Regions from separate parts of the Neobacillus sp. MER 74 genome, predicted to be linked through region 3. Evidence: riboswitches for the same ligand, from Rfam matches in the RefSeq annotation. Region 3 holds a riboswitch; each other region holds the start of a gene.
The links. Region 3 has a riboswitch for glycine ahead of M3610_RS26230 (amino acid permease). Riboswitches for the same ligand answer to the same signal wherever they lie in the genome.

Region 1: it holds a riboswitch for glycine, as region 3 does, so the genes downstream of both, M3610_RS00655 (amino acid permease) here and M3610_RS26230 (amino acid permease) in region 3, are expected to answer to the same signal.
Region 2: it holds a riboswitch for glycine, as region 3 does, so the genes downstream of both, gcvT (glycine cleavage system aminomethyltransferase GcvT) here and M3610_RS26230 (amino acid permease) in region 3, are expected to answer to the same signal.

The regions. Positions count from the first base shown of each region.
Region 1 is NZ_JAMAUV010000001.1:141,218-145,736, reverse strand. It holds gene M3610_RS00665 (electron transfer flavoprotein subunit alpha/FixB family protein) at 1-1,000, shown strand, start outside; gene M3610_RS00660 (GNAT family N-acetyltransferase) at 1,200-2,378, shown strand; glycine riboswitch at 2,555-2,656, shown strand; gene M3610_RS00655 (amino acid permease) at 2,999-4,387, shown strand.
Region 2 is NZ_JAMAUV010000002.1:292,719-297,237, reverse strand. It holds gene M3610_RS05840 (DEAD/DEAH box helicase) at 1-1,003, opposite strand, end outside; glycine riboswitch at 1,178-1,265, shown strand; gene gcvT (glycine cleavage system aminomethyltransferase GcvT) at 1,438-2,544, shown strand; gene gcvPA (aminomethyl-transferring glycine dehydrogenase subunit GcvPA) at 2,563-3,909, shown strand; gene gcvPB (aminomethyl-transferring glycine dehydrogenase subunit GcvPB) at 3,902-4,519, shown strand, end outside.
Region 3 is NZ_JAMAUV010000036.1:7,428-11,946, reverse strand. It holds gene M3610_RS26230 (amino acid permease) at 1-802, opposite strand, end outside; glycine riboswitch at 958-1,037, opposite strand; gene M3610_RS26225 (hypothetical protein) at 1,280-1,540, opposite strand; gene M3610_RS26220 (hypothetical protein) at 1,608-2,096, opposite strand; gene M3610_RS26215 (VCBS repeat-containing protein) at 2,135-2,896, opposite strand; gene M3610_RS26210 (DUF2935 domain-containing protein) at 3,148-3,945, opposite strand; gene glgA (glycogen synthase GlgA) at 4,160-4,519, opposite strand, start outside.

The sequences.
Region 1 (4,519 bases), on a different contig from region 3:
TATTGAACAAAAGGATGGTGTAGTTGCTTCCGTATCCCTAGAACTACTGGGTGCCGGTAGGAAGTTGGCAGACAAGCGGGGAGTGGAATTGGCCGGTATTCTAATCGGGGAAAATGTTAAACAATTAACAAAGACCATTTTTGAATATGGAGCCGATACCGTGTATGTATATGATCAACCTATCTTTAAACATTACCGGACTGAAACTTTCATGAAGGCGCTGCTGGAGTGTGCTGACAAATATAAACCAGAAATTATTCTCTACGGGGCCACCTCAACAGGAAAAGACCTGGCAAGTGCTGTTGCCACCGATCTTCCGACAGGTTTGACAGCGGATACAACGGAACTTGATGTGGAAGAGGAAACCGGTTTACTACTGGCGAGCAGACCGGCTTTTGGCGGAAATATAATGGCGACTATTTTATGTAAAAAATACCGGCCGCAAATGGCGACAGTACGCGCTAAAGTCATGAAGGCACTGGACCCGGTGCCGGGGAGAAGCGGCAAGATTGTTGAGGAAACTATACCCCTGAAGGAAGAAGATATTCGGACAAAGGTCTTGGAAATTGTAAAGGAAACAGTAAAGAAAGTTCGAATCGACGAAGCGGACATTATTGTTGCAGGTGGGAAAGGATTAGGGAGCTTCGAAGGATTTCAGATCATCCACCAATTGGCTGAAACGCTTGGAGGAGCGGTTGGTGCAAGCAGAGATGTAGTAGAAGCGGGTTGGATCGACCATGCTCATCAAGTGGGGCAAACCGGTGTAACGGTAACACCAAAAATATATTTTGCAATTGGAATCTCCGGAGCAATTCAACATATTGTGGGAATGAAAAACTCCGGGTTAATTATTGCCATAAATAAGGACAAAGAGGCTCCCATTTTTCAGAATTGCCATTATGGAATTGTGGGCGATGCCTTCGAAATCGTTCCTATTCTAATCGAGCAGTTTAAAAATGCTTTAACTAGAGAAAAGGTAAGCCAAACCAGAGAAGTTTAATCCAATGATGTCAGGGCAGCCTCGTGTGCTTGTTGGGAAACCCAATGAAGCAAACGAGGCTTTTTTAGAAGAAATTGATTTTTATAGTTGAAGTAAAGATCGTATCTGATTTCCAAATATTGTTGGAAAAATAAGCATATTGTTTTATCATTAAAATCATAAATATACTAACGTCGAGGAATGAAGGGGATTGTGTTAAATGCAGGTTAGAGAAATTATCGAGAATGAATATTTAGAAGCAATGAAACTATCAATGTATGCTTTTCAATATAAGATCCCGGAAGTTGATATACCGGCTAGAAAAGAATCAATAAAAAGTCATACTATTCTAGGAATATGGGACGATGAGAACATACTGGCTGCCAAACTTCATATTATTCCACTCACCATATTCATGGGGGATGCTGAATGGAAAATGGGTGGGGTTGCAGGAGTTGCTACATACCCTGAATTTAGAAGAAACGGTTATGTAAACGCACTTATTATCGAGTCCTTAAAGCATATGCGAAACAATAATCAGATTGTATCGCTGTTACACCCATTTGATATCTCTTTTTACCGGAAATATGGTTGGGAGGTTTTAAGTGAACAGAAGAAATTAACGTTTGAAAAAGTAAACCTTAAGTTCCTTGAAACGCAGACAGGTTTTATAAAGAGATATTCCAAAGAGTCCCATAATGAGGAGATTGAAATGATTTACCAGCAATTTTCCACGCAACATACCGGAATGTTAAAACGCGATACAAATTGGTGGAAAAAACACGTTTATAATGAGGATTCGCAGCTTGCTGTATATTACCATTCCTCGAACGAGGCAAAGGGCTATCTTCTGTACCAGGTGAAGGATAGAAAAATGGAGGTGGAGGAGCTGGTTGCTCTTGACCACGATGCGAGAAAAGGGCTATGGAATTTTATCTGCCAGCATGACTCCATGGTTGAAACAGTTACTATGACTCTTGCAACTCACGATCCATTTCCTTATTTTCTGCCCCAGCCAAAGGTGAAAAATGAGTTAGCTCTCTATTTTATGGCAAGGGTTATCGACGCTGAAGCATGTTTACTGAAATTTCCGTTCCTACAAGAAAATGAGCCACTGTTCCTCCATCTTGAAGATACACATGCACCATGGAATAATGGGAGTTATCTGCTAGGAAAGGGAGAAATCAGGGTGTTTAAAGATAAAACGGGAAGTCAGTGTGTTCATCCTCCCAAAAAAGGGATTCAATTAAGTATTAATTCTCTTTCAGCGATTCTATTCGGGTACAAGAGACCGATGGACCTTTTTGAAATGGGATATTTGAAAGGTTCCAAGACTGAGATTGATCTATTCGAAAAAAAGATTCCAGCGATGAAATCGTCATTTTTTGATTTCTTTTAACTTAACGCCAATAAAAATATTCATTCAGGCCCTACCTTTTGTTAGGGCTATTTTTTGTTATTCAAAAAAAGAAAATTCTAAATTTTATTTATTATTTGATTGACAATGGAATATGTCTATGAGAATATAGCGTTGTGAATACGCTTTCAATTTTTAGATAATTTAATAGTTTACGATTGATTGTATTGGGAGAGAGTGACGAATGTCGCCGCCGACGGAGCAAGTTCCATAAAATCCTTGGAATTAATCTCTCAGGTAAAAAGAACCATTACATGACGTAGCTCTGGAGAGTGCATATTTCTGTATATGCCACCAAAGGGGATCCGCTTTTATGCGGAACAAACTTTCAGGTAAAAGGACAGAGAAGGTGAAACATTGCCTTCTTCTGTCCTTTTTTTGTTGCAAAAATTAACAAAATAATTATTAATCACTACTAAACCCTACATTAGCAATAGCCATATAAAGTGAAGATCATCAAAAACACTTCTTAAATGGCTTTTTTATAACTTTTTTTCTACTGATTAAGGAATTAACTCATTTTTAAAATAAGGAGGATAAAGAATTTTAATCGGATGGGACTGACCTTTTTCAAAATAAAAAAGTAGAGGGTGGGAATTCATATGCAGGAACAGAAATTGGATAGAGGCCTAAAAAATAGGCACGTACAATTAATCGCTATTGGTGGAGCAATCGGAACAGGATTATTTCTAGGTGCCGGAAAATCTATACATTTAGCTGGTCCATCAATATTATTTGCTTACTTAATTACAGGTGTAATTTGCTTTTTGATCATGCGGGCACTTGGGGAACTGCTCTTAACCAATTTGAACTATCATTCTTTTGTTGACTTTGTAAGAGACTATTTAGGTAATATGGCAGCTTTTATCACAGGATGGACCTACTGGTTTTGCTGGATATCAATTGCAATGGCAGACTTAACAGCAGTTGGTCTTTATACCCAATATTGGTTTCCTTCTGTACCACAGTGGATGCCAGGATTAATTGCGCTTGTCATCTTGCTAGTTATGAACCTCGCTACTGTCAAACTTTTCGGCGAAATGGAATTCTGGTTCGCATTAATTAAAGTCATCGCGATACTGGCACTCATTGTCATCGGTGTGTTCATGATTATTAAAGGCTTTTCTACCAATGCAGGAGCATCCAGTTTCACGAATTTATGGAGCCATGACGGCTGGTTTCCAAATGGCATAAATGGGTTTATTCTCTCATTCCAGATGGTTGTGTTTGCGTTTGTTGGCATAGAACTAGTAGGACTTACAGCAGGTGAAACCGAAAACCCAGAAAAAGTAATACCAAAGGCCATCAATAATATTCCTATTCGAGTTTTAATTTTCTACGTTGGAGCCCTTATTGTCATCATGAGTATTTATCCATGGAACGCGATAAATCCTGCGAAAAGCCCATTTGTTCAAGTCTTCGTGGCGGTTGGAATCGCTGCAGCTGCTGGTATTGTCAATTTTGTCGTTCTAACTTCCGCGGCTTCGGCATGTAACAGTGCCATCTTTAGTACAAGCCGGATGGTATACTCACTTGCCAGAGATAAAAATGCACCTGTACCATTTACAAAACTTACTTCCCGTAAAGTACCTTCAAATGCATTGCTCTTTTCAACTGTGGTCATTTTAATTGCCGTTGTGTTGAACTATGTTATGCCAGAAGGAGTATTTACCCTAATAACAAGTATTTCTACCGTATGTTTCATCTTTATTTGGGGTATTACAATTATCAGCCATTTGAAATACCGAAAAACAAGACCAGATCTAGCAAAAATAAACAAATTTAAATTGCCGCTTTATCCATTTTCTAATTACTTGATCCTAGCTTTTCTAGCATTTGTTCTGGTTGTGCTTGCACTTGCAGAAGATACTCGCGTTGCCTTGTTTGTAACTCCAGTTTGGTTTATTTTACTAATTGCCATCTATAAGATGCGGAATATGAAGGCAAACTATGCAGATCAAGTCAATCAGGAAAAGATAGCAGAAAATTAATACCTAACTCAAAAATGTCTTATGATCCATTTTTGATACCGTTTTCAAAAAAAGCTTGACTTGGTTTCCAGTAACAATTATTCTGAAAATAATAAAAAAATAGAGCGGATGACGGTTGTGGGAGAGTGCAAT
Region 2 (4,519 bases), on a different contig from region 3:
CCTTTTTTTGCAGCATATTCTTTAATGTATAAAAAACGGCCTCTCTGCTGCTGCATGCCTCACGCTGCAACGTCATGACTGAGAATGAACTAGTTTGTACCCAATTCCCTTCGCCTTTTAAGTCTGTAATTGACTCGTAAAGATCTTTCTCCTCAGGGGTACATTCAATTGGAATCGTCTCAACATGCCGTTTTGTCCATTCGATTCCTGTATCTGCCCGCCTGTTCCGAATCATGACCTTGTTTACTAATTCTTTTAAATGTTCATCATCATTTAAGGATCGTGCATCACGCTTGTATTTTTCATAGAATGCCGTTTCGCTCCCTAAATGTCCTGGTTTTAATAACGAAACCAGATTAAAAATTTCCTCGACTCGGTTCTGAATCGGTGTTGCCGTCAACAATAAACAAAATTTCTTTTTCAGATTTTGAACAAATTCGTAGTTTTTTGTTTTGTTATTTTTTAGTTTATGTGCTTCATCAATGATGATGAGATCATAGTCTTGTTGGTAGATAATGTCGCGATGTGGATTACGTTTTGCTGTATCAATCGAGGATACGACGACATCGCACTGTTCCCACACATAGCTTTTTCTTTGTGATATAGCAGGAATGAAAAATTTGCTATTTAGCTCGGTCGACCACTGTGTAACTAAAGAAGCAGGGACAAGGATTAATACCTTTTTCACCAATCCGCGTATCATATATTCTTTTAGAATTAATCCAGCTTCAATTGTTTTTCCGAGCCCAACTTCATCAGCAAGGATAGCTTTTCCGTTCATATTTTCAATTACTTGTTTCGCTGTTTCGAGCTGGTGTGGAAGCGGGGTTAAATTAGATAAATGACTTGGTGCCAATAAACCGTTGAAATCAGGAACAACGAGATGTTTTTCTACTCCAATTGCTAGTTTAAAAAGCTCCCAATTCCCCCATGGACCATCGTTATCGATTCTATGTAAAAAATCATCCTTCCAGGAGGAATCAAATTCAATTTCGATCGACATGGTGTCAACTCCTTTTTTCAATTTCCAGCTTTATTCTTTCAAATAAAATTATTGCCCAATGTATTATTTTAATGGTAGGATGATTATAGTCTTGAATGTTTTAAATATTTTAATAAAGTAATTTATTTTATAAGTATAATTAGTATGACCAATTTGGATAATATTATAATGCGAATGATAACAAGGGGAGAGACTACCTTTGTAGCGCCGAAGGAGCAAGCAGAAATGTGAATCTCTCAGGCAAAAGAACTCTTGTTTGACGCAGCTCTGGAGAGTGCTGATTAGACATTTACAGCCACCAAAGGGGAAAGCCTTTAAAGGTAAACTTTCAGGTGCAAGGACAGAGACCTTCCTAATTTTACATGGGAGGTTTCTGTCCTTTTTTATGGTTATCCTAAGAATAGTATGTGCCAAAGATTGAAGGGGGATTAAGAATGTCTGAATTAAAACGAACTCCGCTTTTTGATGTGTATAAGGAATGGGGAGGAAAAACCATTGATTTCGGTGGTTGGGAGCTGCCAGTTCAATTTTCCAGCATTAAAGAAGAGCATGAAGCTGTTCGCACACGTGCAGGATTATTTGATGTTTCCCATATGGGTGAAGTGGAAGTAAAAGGCAAGAATAGCTTGGATTTTTTACAAAAAATGATGACAAATGACATTTCAAAAATTAAAAATGGCGGTGCCCAGTACACGGCCATGTGTTATGAAAATGGCGGTACTGTCGATGACCTGCTTGTATATAAAATTGAGGACAATCATTACCTGTTAGTTGTTAATGCATCAAATATTGAAAAAGATTATAAGTGGCTTGAAGACCATGTAACTGGAGATGTTACTTTAGAAAACTTATCAGAAAAAACAGCGCAGCTTGCCCTTCAAGGACCACTTGCAGAAAAAGTACTGCAAAAGCTCGCTGGGAATACGGATTTGAGTGGGATTGGTTTTTTCAAATTCCAGCAAGAAGTAATCCTTAATGGGAAAAAATCCTTAGTATCAAGAACAGGATATACCGGTGAAGACGGTTTTGAAGTATATTGTGATGCAGAGGATGCAGTTGATCTTTGGAAAGATATTTTAGCAGCAGGTAAGGAAGACGGAGTAATTCCTGTTGGATTAGGTGCCCGCGATACACTGCGTTTTGAAGCAGTATTAGCACTTTATGGCCAAGAACTTTCTGCAGAAATTTCACCACTAGAAGCAGGGATTGGCTTTGCCGTGAAATTATCCAAGGAAGTTGATTTTATTGGGAAAGAAGCATTAATCCAACAAAAGGAAAAGGGCTTACCAAGAAAATTGGTAGGAATTGAAATGATTGATCGTGGGATTCCACGTCATGGATACCCAGTATATAGTGGGGATCAGTTAATTGGTGAGGTTACAACAGGCACTCAATCACGAACTTTAAAGAAAAATATTGGTCTTGCTCTAATTAATTCGGAATTTACAGGCCTTGAATCCGTTGTTGAAGTGGAGATTCGCGGTAAACGCTTAAAGGCTACTGTCGTTCCAACACCTTTTTATAAAAGAGAAAAGAAATAACAGAAGGGAGTTAGTTTTATGAAACATCGCTATTTACCTATGACTGAACAAGATAAGAATGCTATGCTCGAGGCAATTGGTGTTTCCTCTATTGATGAACTGTTTAGCGATATCCCTGAAAAAGTAAGATTTAAGGGTGAATACAATATCAAAGCAGCTAAGTCTGAAACAGCCTTAATGAAAGAACTGTTTAATATGGCTAGCAGGAACGCTGACCTAAAAAGAAATGTTTCTTTTATTGGTGCAGGTGTATATGACCATTACATGCCTGTTATTGTCGACCATGTTATTTCTAGATCAGAATTTTATACAGCTTATACACCATATCAACCAGAAATATCTCAAGGTGAACTTCAAGCAATCTTTGAATTTCAAACGATGATTTGTGAATTAACTGGCATGGATGTGGCCAATTCCTCTATGTATGATGGCGGAACAGCACTTGCTGAAGCAGCAATGCTTAGTGCGGGCCATACAAAAAGAAAAACAATTATAGTCTCTAGTGCCGTACATCCTGAAGCACGCGATGTTCTTAAAACATATGCAAAGGGTCAGTACCTCAATGTGGTCGAAGTACCTGTGAAAGATGGAGTTACGGATCTAGAAGCATTAAAAGGGCTCGTAAATGAGGATGTTGCAGCTGTTATTGTCCAATATCCAAACTTCTTTGGCCGAATCGAGCCTTTAAAAGAGCTGGAAGAAATTATCCACGCAAACAAGTCCATGTTTGTAGTTTCAAGCAATCCATTATCCCTTGGGGTGTTAACACCACCAGGCAAATTTGGTGCCGACATAGTGATTGGTGATGCCCAGCCGTTTGGTATTCCAACAGCATTTGGCGGACCTCACTGCGGATATTTCGCAGTTACTACTAAATTAATGAGAAAAGTTCCTGGACGTCTTGTTGGACAGACGACAGATGACCAAGGCCGTCGTGGGTTTGTTTTAACCTTGCAAGCTCGTGAACAGCATATCCGTCGTGATAAGGCGACATCAAATATTTGTTCCAACCAAGCTTTAAATGCCCTTGCAGCATCTGTGGCAATGACAGCTTTAGGTAAAAAGGGTGTACATGAGATGGCGGCTGCCAACTTACAAAAGGCTCATTATGCAAAAAATGCATTTAAGGAAGCTGGCTTTGAAGTGGTATATGATGGTCATTCATTCAACGAATTCGTTGTAAAATTAAATAAACCTGTCAAAGAAATTAATCAACAGCTTTTACAAAAAGGAATTATTGGCGGCTATGATTTGGGTCGTGATTATCCAGATCTTGTTAACCATATGCTGATTGCTGTAACAGAACAACGCTCGAAGGAAGAAATTGATACTCTAGTGAAAGAATTGGGGGATTTCCATGCATAATCAAGACCAGGCACTCATTTTTGAACTTAGCACACCAGGCCGCATCGGTTATAGTCTGCCAGAAATGGATGTACCAGAGCTAGATCTCAATGGACTTCTTCCTGATGGTTATATTCGTACGGAAGAGCCAGAACTTCCTGAGGTTTCAGAACTTGATATTATGCGCCACTACACGGCACTATCAAAAAGAAATCATGGTGTTGATTCAGGATTTTATCCACTCGGCTCTTGTACAATGAAATATAATCCAAAAATTAATGAAAATGTAGCACGCTTTAACGGCTTTGCACATGTCCATCCGCTGCAAGATGAAAGTTCTGTACAAGGTGCACTTGAACTTTTATATGATTTGCAGGAGCATTTAATTGAAATTACCGGGATGGATGAAGTGACTCTGCAGCCAGCAGCTGGAGCACATGGGGAATGGACCGGTTTAATGATGATCCGTGCTTACCATGAAGCCAACGGTGATATGAAACGTACAAAAGTTATTGTTCCTGATTCCGCACATGGGACAAATCCAGCATCAGCAACAATTGCAGGTCTAGAAACCATTACCGTTAAATCCAATGAACATGGTCTAGTTGACCTTGAAGATTTAAGAAGAGTG
Region 3 (4,519 bases):
ATGGACTATTAGCTGCATTCAGTTCTGTCCAAGGATTGATACATAAAAGAATGAAAAGGGCTCCCACATAGAAAAATAGAATTCGCAACGGGATTTTATTAATGGCAGATGGAATATTTTTTCGAGGATTAGATGTTTCCGCTGCGGAGACACCCACTAATTCAACACCTACAAATGCAAAAACAACCATTTGAAAAGACAAAAAGAAACCTGATATCCCATTTGGAAAAAGACCACCGTGTCCCCAGAGATTCTTGATTGAAACTGTTCCCGAATCGGTTTGAAATCCAATAACCAATAAAATGATTCCTATTACGATTAAAGCTAGAATGGTAATTACTTTGATGATTGCAAACCAAAACTCTAACTCTCCAAATAGCTTTACGGTTAGTAAATTTAATCCCAATAATACAATTAAGCAGATTAAAGCAGGTATCCATTGCGGAATATCGAACCAATATTGCACATATACCCCCACAGCAATAATATCAGCCATGGCGGTCATGATCCAACAAAACCAATACGTCCATCCTGTCACATAACCAGCCCACGGTCCAATGTACTCTTCCGCAAAATCCGTGAATGATTGATAGCCCGCATTCGATAATAGCAGTTCCCCAAGTGCCCTCATCACAAAAAAACAAGCAATACCAACGATTAAATAAGCAAATATGATAGATGGACCTGCTAACTGGATCGCTCTTCCTGAACCAAGAAATAAACCTGTACCAATCGTACCGCCAATCGCAATGAGTTGTACATGACGATCTTTTAAATCTCGTTTTAATTCTTGCTGTGCCATTTTCATTTCCTCCTTATTTTTGTAAAGTTCATGTTGTGAATTGATGAGCAAAAGGTTAAAAACCATAAAAAAAGAGACTGGATCAGCTCCAATCTCATGGTCATAAGAATAACAAATAATATTTATCACTCTTTTATCAGAATAACAAATAAAATACGTACTCTTCTGTCCTTTTGCCTGAGATTGTGAACCCTTCGGCGCCGCAGATTTCTGCGGTCTCTCCAGAAGCTGCTCCTGCTATAGTTTGACCCATAGCAATCATAGCTTGCTTATTATTTAATTTTGAATAGAAGAACCAAAGGTTCAAAATCCCCACTAAAAATTATTCAACCATCATCAAGTCTTAAGATTTACATTATTGTTAAATAATTTTTAATTTTAGTAGTATTCAATCACTTTGTCAATACATATTTTCGGGGCCCAGATTGGAGAACAAAAAATAAACCCACCTCATTCGTGAAGGGGTTCATTTTTTTCTTAATCTCCTAGGACCAAAAAATATTGAATATGATTGGCTGAGATGGGAGTGACCGCCATAATGCGATAACCGATACTTAGTAATTGTGACAAAGTTTCTGCACAATTTTGCCGTGGCGGCTCAATTGGAGCATGGTAACTTTTATAAAGATTTAAGAATTGATTATGGTTTGTACAATGGAGCAAGATCACATGTCTACCAGTCCATGCTTGACCAATCATTGTTTGTGGTTGACCTTGAATTTCCCTTTTATTTCTCATAATGTACACCCTCGTGGATTGATACTATAGATTTTGGAAAAAACCTTGTACAATGTTCTTACCATTCCTAACACAAAACGATAATTCTATAAGGTGTGATTTGGGCGGGGATACTTTTGGTGGCTGGTCCATAAATGACAATAAGATTCCTGTTCGCGGGGTTTCTTGTAAAGGGTTGCCCATTTGTTAAAAGTATTTGGGTATATGGAGATATATTTAATCGTAACCGTCCATCACTACTCTCTAATTCACTATTAAAGTAATCAACTTTTACATTCTGATATGGGCTATCTTTAACCATGACAAGCGCTGGATATTGTGGAGGGTAAATAAGAATAGCAGGTGCATTTCCGTCATAATAACCAGTCACGCGATCTCCTATAGCCACAATTGCATGGTCAACAAAATAAGTCGTTGATGACACCACGAAATTCACAATTGCTCCCGTGCCGTTTTCTACAGATATTAATTTATTACAGCCTTCTCCTGTACCATTTTGACCTACAAGGTCAGTAATCATGGTGACAGTTCCATGAAACGAAAAAAATTTAGTCATCCATTTACCTCCTAGCTGATAAAAAATGCAGCTCGACACTAGTACGTACTGCTTAACTTTGTTCCAAAAATCTCTGTTGCCAATGATGTGGATATAAATTGAGTTCCATTCCATGTTAAAAGGTTTTCGACATAACCTAATGTATCCGCATTAGATGTACCAATAATCCGTTGAAGAACGAGTAAATCATAATTTATTCCTTTTCCATTTGTAACAATGGGATATAACGCAGTTGCTGCAAGAACCTCGCCCTGAACTGGCTGTTTTAATTTTCCATTTTCATCATAGAGCTCAGATAGATAATCATAACCTTTGTAACTAATGTCTAGGGTGAAAAGCAAATCTAACGAAGGGCTTCCTACAGTCACTTTATAAAAATCCTCATAATTGACTTTGAATCTATAACTTTTATTATATTTTTCAACATCAAACAATAGCATAGGGATATTATTTCTATAGGAGTAAATATAGAAAATACCGTATCCTCCGCTTCCCCCCGTTTCAATACTTACCAAAATATCCAATATATTATCATTAGAAAAATCCCCGAGAAAAAGCTGAGCATTATATCCAGTATTATTTTGAAGATTAATAGATGAAATCCGTTTCGAACGCCCGTCTTGAATGACGAGTGTAATTTGATCAGCAAAGACTTCAGTTTCACCGTTTTTTCTTCCATATAAATAGACGTAATCTGCTATACCGTCACCTGTAACATCACCTTTCCTCATGTCAAGCAACATAAAGTTTCCAGGATAAGTATCATTAACAAAGGTTTGTTCTTGAAATTGCCTGTACAAATAGATCCCCCCTTCAAACATTTGTATGACTTGATTTACCATATGCAGGTAAATGCCTAGATGACACCGTTTTTAGGTCCGGAAGGAGTTTTACTGAAAAATAAATACACTTATACGAAAGTACAAGTTGATAGGTAAATAACTATTGAATAACTTACGACAAATCCAATCGTTTACTTGCTTTTAATAAGGCAACAGAAACTCAAAAGAGAGCGGATACTTTCCCCCTCTCTATTATTGATGCTTAGTTTTCATTCTTTTAGTCTAGGTTTAGCAGGATCACAGTTGGGTGGATCAAGTTTTGTCGATTCTGCTAACTTCATTAGATAATAACATTCTTCACGATACATATGATCCGCCATTAAGGGGGCAAAGGTACCTAATGCTTGCTTACTTAGTCTAAGTTCTTCTATTTCCTGTAGAAAGTTTTGAAATAACTTAATTTCTAATTGACTGTCTAAGTTCATTTTATCCAAAGCAGGAAAAGACGCTAAATTGGTTCTTAAATACCCTGCAAGCTCCACGGATTTTAAGTAGAAATTCTCAAAGTTCTTCAAATATGAATTACTTTTTTCTCTAAGTTTTTTTTCAACACCATCTAAATTGGTGGATATTGCTTCTGCATGCCCCGCCGCATCCAATAACCATAATAGGTGATGGTGGAGCTCGTGATACACAGGCGGGACTTCCCCAGCCTTTAAGTGCTCTAAAATTCTTAAATACTCCTCTAATTCATTTACCATATGATTTATAAAGGTAGGTGAAAGGTGAATTTTTATTTTTCCAATCAGATGTTTTCTTAATAATTCCAATTTAAATTCTCTTAATTTTATAACTTCGGATTCAGCTTCCCTGGATAATGTCCATAAATTTGCGGATTCCGTACGCTCAAGTAATGTGTCAAATTCTCTTATAAATGTTAAAGTCGTTTCAATTTCCTCTGTTTGAACGGGGGCTAACGATTCGTATATAAACCTTGAATGATCACCTAATATTTGGAGCCAGAAACGGTGTTCGAATCTAGCTGTTTTCTCAAAAACATCATTCATGTTTATTCCTCCCAAATAGTAATCCACACACTATATTAATATTATTCTTCTAACTTGCTTCTTATGAACAAAGTTAGGAAAAAGAATCAAGCATAACCTTGCCGCGAAAAGGTATAAACATCTTCTTGAAGGACTAGCATATGATTAGTAAGTAAAAAGGAGACCTATGTTTATTGACATTGGTCTCCCTTAAGTTTCATAATTTATTTGTATATTATTTTATGTCCTTCAGTAAATCCTCATAAATTTCGTTATATTCCTTAGCAGATTGCAACCAACTGTAATCTTGACCCATTGCCTTTTTTACTAAGTTAGTCCAGTATTCTTTTTGATGATAAAAATAAATGGCTCTTTTAATGGTATGGAGCATATCATGGGCGTTGAAATTCTTAAAAGTGAAGCCGTTACCATTACCAGTAAATTCATTAAAAGAATGGACGGTATCATTTAAGCCACCGGTTTCTCTGACAATGGGGATTGTTCCGTACTGTAAGGCAATAAGCTGTCCTAATCCACAGGGTTCAAACTGTGAAGGCATTAAAAATAAATCAGCCCCCGCATAAATTTGATGTGC